2 regions of the Streptomyces sp. NPDC101194 genome follow, and region 1 is predicted to be linked to the other one. Evidence: riboswitches for the same ligand, from Rfam matches in the RefSeq annotation. Region 1 holds a riboswitch; the other holds the start of a gene.
What was found. Region 1 has a riboswitch for S-adenosylmethionine ahead of thrC (threonine synthase). Riboswitches for the same ligand answer to the same signal wherever they lie in the genome.
Positions count from the first base shown of each region.

Region 1 (3,676 bases):
CCGGGCGGCGGACTGGGCTTCGTGCTCGGAGACCATGTTGCGGAATCTAGCCCGATCACGAACCGCCCAAACGTGCGAAGTCAGGCGAGGTCAGGCCGCGCGGCGTGAAACGTACTCCTCGATCTCGCGCATCGGCGGGCGCTCCTCGGTGTCCACCGGATGGGTGCGCGGGACGAAGCCGTTCTCGCCGCGCTCGAACTGCGTGAGCGAAGGCCGCACCAAGTGGCCGCGGGACAGCCGGAGCTGGGCGGTCCGGTAGATCGCCGCCGCCATCCGGCCGAGCGCCTGCCCGTCCTGGTGGCGGTGTCTGCGGACCCCCACGTCCACCTGGGCCAGCGCGTCCAGGCCCACCGTGTGCAGCGCGTCGACCAGGAGGCCCAGTTCCACCCCGTAACCGACGGGAAAGGGCAGTTGTTCGAGGAGCGAGCGGCGCGCCGCGTACTCGCCGCCCAGCGGCTGGACGAAACCGGCCAGCCGCGGCCAGTGCAGATTGAGCAGCGGCCGGGCCACCAGCTCGGTCACCCGGCCGCCCTGCCCCGCCGTGTCGCCGAGCGGGCGGTCGTACATCGCCTTGACGAACCGCACGTCCGGGTCGGTCAGCAGCGGGCCGACGATGCCGGAGACGAAGTCGGCCGAGAATTCCTTCAGATCGGCGTCGACGAAACAGACGATGTCCCCGCCGGTCACCAGGAGCGACCGCCACAGCACCTCGCCCTTGCCGGGCACGGCCGGTATCCGCGGGAGTATGTCGTCGCGGTGCACCACCCGCGCACCGGCCTCCCGGGCCACCTTCGCCGTGGCGTCCGTGGAACCGGAATCGATCACCACGAGCTCGTCGACCAGCTGGACCTTCTCCATCAGCTCGCGCCGGATCGTCGTGACTATCTCGCCGACCGTCGCTTCCTCGTCGAGCGCGGGCAGCACGACGCTCACGCTTCCGCGACGCGGGTCCCGGGCCTTGGCGGCGAGGAGCCGGTCCAGCGGGCGGTCGGCGGCCGACCAGGAACGCCTGGCCAGCCAGCTTTCGACCTCTTCCAGCACGGTCGATACTCCCTGTATGTGATCCATCTCGCGGTTCGGACGACTATCTCAACTGTCCGGTGCTTCGGTTACAGTCTTGAACAACGCGGACGGCCGTCGCATGTCGGGGTCGGTCCGCCGATAAATGCCTGGATCGGAGATCCAGTGCCACAGCGCTCATCCAGAGGGACTGAGGGAACGGCCCGTTGAAGTCCCGGCAACCCTCCTGCCGACCGCGAGGTCAGGTGGGGAAGGTGCCAATTCCGTCTCGTGGCGAAACGCGCCGCGAGGAAGATGAGGAGAAAGGGCCTCGCCTCCATGGCTGCGCAGACCGTTGCAGTAAGCACCGATTCTTCCACCGACGCCGTCGACCTCGGCCCCGCCGCGGCGCTTTCCTGCCGCGAGTGCGGCGAGCGTTTCGAACTCGGCCCCATTTTCGCCTGCGCGACCTGTTTCGGGCCGCTCGAAGTGGCGTACGACCTGCCCACCGGCTCTCCCGACGAGCTGAGGAAGCGCATCGAGGCCGGGCCGAACAACATCTGGCGCTACGCGCCGCTGCTGCCGGTCCCCGCCGATGTCGCGGACAAGCCCAACATCAACCCCGGTTTCACCAAGCTGGTCAAGGCCGACAACCTCGCCCGCGAGCTGGGCGTCACCGGCGGCCTGTACGTCAAGGACGACTCCGGCAACCCGACGCACTCCTTCAAGGACCGCGTCGTCGCCATCGCCGTCGAGGCCGCCCGCGCCTTCGGTTTCACCACCCTCTCCTGCTCCTCCACCGGCAACCTCGCCGGTGCGGTGGGTGCCGCGGCAGCCCGCGCCGGCTTCCGCTCCTGCGTGTTCATCCCGCACGACCTGGAGCAGGGCAAGGTCGTCATGGCCGCGGTGTACGGCGGTGAGCTGGTCGGCATCGAGGGCAACTACGACGACGTCAACCGCTTCTGCTCGGAGCTCATCGGCGACCCGCTCGGCGAGGGCTGGGGCTTCGTCAACGTCAACCTGCGCCCGTACTACGGCGAGGGCTCCAAGACCCTGGCGTACGAGATCTGTGAGCAGCTCGGCTGGCGGCTGCCCGACCAGATCGTCATCCCGATCGCGTCCGGCTCGCAGCTCACGAAGATCGACAAGGGCCTGCAGGAGCTGATCAGGCTCGGACTCGTCGAGGACAAGCCGTACAAGATCTTCGGCGCCCAGGCCGAGGGCTGCTCCCCGGTCTCCACCGCCTTCAAGGCCGGTCACGACGTCGTGCGGCCCCAGAAGCCGAACACCATCGCCAAGTCCCTGGCCATCGGCAACCCGGCCGACGGCCCGTACGTCCTGGACATCGCCCGCCGTACCGGCGGCGCGGTCGAGGACGTCGACGACGAGCAGGTCGTCGACGCGATCAAGCTGCTGGCGCGCACCGAGGGCATCTTCGCGGAGACGGCCGGCGGGGTGACGGTCGGCGTGACGAAGAAGCTGATCGAGGCCGGTCTGCTGGACCCGGCACTGACCACCGTCGTCCTCAACACGGGCGACGGTCTCAAGACCCTGGACGCGGTGGCCGCCACCTCGCAGGCGACCGCGACGATCCGGCCGAGCCTGGACGCGTTCCGCGCCGCCGGCCTCGCCACCAGCTGACCACCCGAGACCGAAGGAAGGCACCCGCCATGAGCGTCAAGGTCCGTATCCCCACCATCCTCCGCACCTACACGGGCGGCCAGGCCGAGGTCCCGGCCGAGGGCTCGACCCTCTCCCAGGTCATCGAGTCCCTGGAGCAGAACCACCCGGGCATCGCCGCCCGTGTCCTGGACGACCAGGGCAAGCTGCGCCGCTTCGTGAACGTGTACGTCAACGACGACGACGTGCGCTTCGAGAGCGGTCTGGAGACGGCGACGCCGGACGGCGCCGGAATCTCGATCATCCCGGCCGTCGCGGGCGGCTGCTGATCCTGCTGCCCGACTGCACAGCGTTATGTGAATTGCCCCCTCCGCGAGAGAAGCGGAGGGGGCAATTCTGCATGGTTGAGCGGGGTACAGTGTGGGAAGTCCCCCCAGCTGCCCGTGCCGCCCGCATATGAGAATGCGCCTGGTCGCGACAAGATGCAGCCAAAGTGTCGGATCTCCTTGCGTCATAAGTCACCTTTGCCCGGCCCGACTTGCCCGGGAATCCCATGAATTCCCCATATTCGGGCGTTCGGCGCTGCCCAGAATTCTCGTCCGATTGACCTGTTGCAGAGGGCAGTTGGGCAGATACATTCAGCCGCGGTCGACGCGTTCCGGCGCACGCACCCTCTCCTGTCGGAGGGTGAGTTCTGACCCGGGTCCGCGAAGTGCGGTCCTGCGCAAGGGCCAGTAATAGGGGAGTTAGGCATGGCTCAGGGCACCGTCAAGTGGTTCAACGCGGAGAAGGGGTACGGCTTCATCGCGGTCGACGGTGGTGCGGATGTTTTCGTCCACTACAGCGCGATCCAGATGGACGGGTACCGCACCCTTGAAGAGGGTCAGCGAGTTGAGTTCGAGATCTCGCAGGGCCAGAAGGGGCCGCAGGCGGACATGGTCAAGCTCGCCGTCGGCTGAGCTCGACGCGGTCGGCCAACGACACCACTCACGCACGGAGGGCCCGTACCCCAGGGGTACGGGCCCTCCGCGCGTCCGTGTACGGGTCCTCCGCGCGG
Region 1 is NZ_JBIWOS010000002.1:169,786-173,461, forward strand. Features, by position in the region: gene ACIRP2_RS07400 (trehalose-6-phosphate synthase) at 1-36, opposite strand, end outside; gene ACIRP2_RS07405 (glucosyl-3-phosphoglycerate synthase) at 91-1,041, opposite strand; SAM riboswitch class I at 1,195-1,321, shown strand; gene thrC (threonine synthase) at 1,339-2,640, shown strand; gene ACIRP2_RS07415 (MoaD/ThiS family protein) at 2,670-2,948, shown strand; gene ACIRP2_RS07420 (cold-shock protein) at 3,372-3,578, shown strand.

Region 2 (3,676 bases), on a different contig from region 1:
CTGAACCCCCTGCTGCGCGGCGAGAGCCTGACCGCGGAGGACACCGCGTGGGCGATGGACCGCATCATGAGCGGCGAGGCGAGCGATGTGCAGATCGCCGGTTTCGCGGTGGCCCTGCGTGCCAAGGGCGAGACGGTCGACGAGGTGTCGGGCCTGGTGCGTGCGATGTACGAGCACGCCAACACCATCCATGTGCCCGGCCGCACGGTCGACATCGTCGGCACCGGCGGCGACCTCGCCAAGACGGTCAACATCTCCACGATGTCGGCGATCGTCATCGCGGGCACCGGCGCCAAGGTCGTCAAGCACGGCAACCGCGCCTCCTCCTCCGCGAGCGGTTCCTCCGACGTGCTGGAGAAGCTCGGCGTCAATCTGGAGCTCAGCGCGCAGCGGGTCGTCGAGGTCGCCGAGGAGGCGGGCATCACCTTCTGCTTCGCTGTGAAGTTCCACCCCGCCCTGAGGTACGCGGCCAAGGCCCGCAAGGAGCTGGGTGCCCAGACCACCTTCAACATCCTCGGACCGCTCACCAACCCGGCCAGGGTGCGGTCCCAGGCCATCGGCGTGGCCGACCTGCGGATGGCGCCGATCGTCGCGGGCGTCCTCGCGGAGCGCGGCAACTCCGCCCTGGTCTTCCGCGGTGACGACGGCCTGGACGAGCTGACGACGACCGCCACCTCGCGCGTCTGGGTGGTCCGGGACGGATCGGTGCGCGAGGAGGCGTTCGACCCGCGCGACGTCGGCCTGGAGCTGGTGCCGGCACAGGCGCTGCGCGGCGCCGACGCCTCGTACAACGCGGATGTGGCCCGCCGGGTGCTGGCAGGCGAGCACGGACCCGTGCGGGAGGCCGTACTGCTCAACTCGGCGGCCGCACTGGTCGCCCTGGACCCGACGGACGGCTCGCTGAACGAGCAGATCGCGGCCGGGATCGCGAAGGCCGCCGAGTCCATCGACTCCGGTGCGGCGCGGCAGGCGCTGGAGCGCTGGGTGGCGGTCAGCAACGCCTGAGCGGACGGCAGGTGACGTGGGGCGCGGTCCGGATCCTGGACCGCGCCTTGCGCGTTCCCGCACGTATGGCAAGATGCTGCGCAGGTCATGAGTGACAGCGACTACGGCCCCGGCCCGCTGTCCGGCAACCCTCCGTCCGTGGCGGGGTGCCCCGGGTGAAGACCAGGCCGTGGGCAGCGAGGCCCGCGGCAAGCGCGGGCCCCTCGGCATCTGTGAATGCCAACCCCCGGGGTCCTGGTCCCTAGGGAGTCTCTTGTGAGCACGCGAATGCGATAGGGCTTCTCAGCCCTCCTCCGCACACCCCTTTTCACTCTCCGCTGCGCTGTGGCGTAACCGCCGGCGCATGCAATTCGCCTGCCTCTTACGGGAGTTCGCCATGTCTGTCTTCACCGCTGCCGCCGATCAGTCGCTTTGTGCCCCTCTGCCGGTTCTGGGTAAGGATGTAACGGTTCCGCTGGTCACGGGTGGTGAAGTCACCTATGCGGCTCTCGACTACGCCGCCAGTGCCCCGGCTCTCCAGCGCGTCTGGGACGACGTCGCCGCCTACGCGCCCTACTACGGCAGCGTCCACCGCGGTGCCGGGTACCTCTCGCAGCTCTCCACGGACCTCTTCGAGAACAGCCGCGCGACCGTCGCCGAGTTCCTCGGCTGCCGCGCCGACGACCAGGTGATCTTCACCCGGTCGACCACCGACTCCCTCAACCTGCTGGCCGCCGTCGTCCCCGCCGACTGCCAGGTCTTCGTGTACGAGACCGAGCACCACGCATCGCTGCTGCCGTGGCGCGACGCCCGGGTGACCTATCTGAACGCCCCGCGCACCCCGGCGCAGGCCGTCGAGACGCTGGAGCGCGCGCTCGCCGACCGCGACCCCTACGGCCCCGCGCTGGTCTGTGTGACCGGTGCCTCCAACGTCACCGGCGAGCTGTGGCCGGTCAGGGAGCTGGCGGCCGCCGCGCATGCGCACGGTGCCCGGATCGTGCTGGACGCCGCGCAGCTCGCCCCGCACCACCCCGTCGACATCGCCGAGCTGGACGTCGACTGGGTGGCCTTCTCCGGACACAAGCTGTACGCGCCGTTCGGTTCGGGTGTGCTCGCGGGCCGGGCCGACTGGCTGCAGGACGCCGAACCGTACCTGGCCGGCGGCGGTGCCTCCCGCAAGGTCGCCCGCCGCACCGACGGCGGGGTGGATGTCGAGTGGCACTCCACCGCGGCCCGCCACGAGGCCGGTTCCCCCAATGTCATCGGCGTGTACTCCATCGCCTCCGCCTGCAAGGCGCTCACCGAGGCGGGCTTCGACGACCTCGTCGCCAGGGAGCAGCACCTCGTGGCCGCGGTCCGGGCCGGTCTCGCCGACGTCCCCGAGGTCAAGGTGCTCTCGCTGTTCGGTGACGACGCCCCGCGGGTCGGCGTGATCTCCTTCGTGGTGGAGGGCTGGAACAGCTCGCACTTCGCCGCCGCGCTCTCCGCCGAGTACGGCATCGGGGTCCGCGACGGCCTGTTCTGCGCCCATCCGCTGGTCCGCACCCTGCTCGGCAGTGACCCGCAGGAGGTCGGCGAGTGCGGCGCGCCGGAGGCCGGACCGGGCGAGCGGTCCCTCAACGCGATCCGCGTCAGCTTCGGCGCCGGTACGCCGGACGAGCACATCGAGCGCTTCCTGGGGGCGGTCAAGGAGCTGGTGAACGAGGGCGCCCAGTGGAAGTACCGCACCGAGGGCGGCCGCTGCGTCCCGGACCGGGGAGCGGCACAGCTCTGACGGGTGCGTCATGCTTCGGCGGGGGACGGGCCTTCCGGCGTCCGTCCCCCGCCGAAGCGCTACGCCGCGACAGCGGGCATGTCTACGCGTCGAGGCCGATGGCGAAGGCGGCCTCCAGGTCGTGCTGCGAGTACGTACGGAAGGCCACGTGCGTGTCGGTGGCCTCGACGCCGGGGATCTTGCTGATCCGGCCGGGGATGACGTCCGCCAGGTCGTCGTGCTTGGCCACCCGGACCATGGCGATCAGGTCGTACGTACCGGTGACCGAGAAGACCTCGCTGACACTGTCCAGCGCGGCGATGGCCTCGGCGATCTCGGGAATCCGGTCCACGCTGGTTTTGATGAGCACGATCGCGGTGATCACGGCTGGCTTTCTCCCTCGGTGGCCGTGGCTGGAGTCTTCACTCTATCCGCACGCCGATAACGTCCCCAGGCGTAGAGGAAGCCGAGGGCGAAGCCGACCACATGGGCCAGATAGGCCACACCGGGCCCCCCGCTGCCCGCGCTCTGGACCGCCAGCCACTGCAGGACGAACCAGAAGATCAGCACGATCCAGGCAGGGAAACGCAGCGGCAGGAAGAAGAGGAACGGGAACAGGCTGGTGACCCGGGCCCTGGGGAACAGGTACAGGAAGGCCCCGAGCACCGCCGAGATCGCTCCCGACGCGCCGACGAGGGTCTGGTCGGACGTGGCGTGCGCGGCGGCGTAGGCGACCAGGGCGAGATAGCCGCACGCGAGGTAGAAGAAGGTGAACTCGGAACGGCCCATGCGCTCCTCGGCCATCGCCCCGAACACGTACAGGAAGAGCATGTTGCCCAGCAGATGCAGCCAGCTGCCGTGCACGAAGAGGGCGGTGAGCGGGGTGAGCAGGGCGTGCGCGGAGCCGTCCCACAGCTCGCTCGGGATCACGCCCCACCG
Region 2 is NZ_JBIWOS010000001.1:1,055,659-1,059,334, forward strand. Features, by position in the region: gene trpD (anthranilate phosphoribosyltransferase) at 1-1,005, shown strand, start outside; SAM riboswitch class IV at 1,089-1,206, shown strand; gene ACIRP2_RS04610 (aminotransferase class V-fold PLP-dependent enzyme) at 1,382-2,758, shown strand; gene ACIRP2_RS04615 (Lrp/AsnC family transcriptional regulator) at 2,841-3,122, opposite strand; gene ACIRP2_RS04620 (rhomboid family intramembrane serine protease) at 3,119-3,676, opposite strand, start outside.
Region 2: another riboswitch for S-adenosylmethionine. It lies ahead of ACIRP2_RS04610 (aminotransferase class V-fold PLP-dependent enzyme); the one in region 1 lies ahead of thrC (threonine synthase).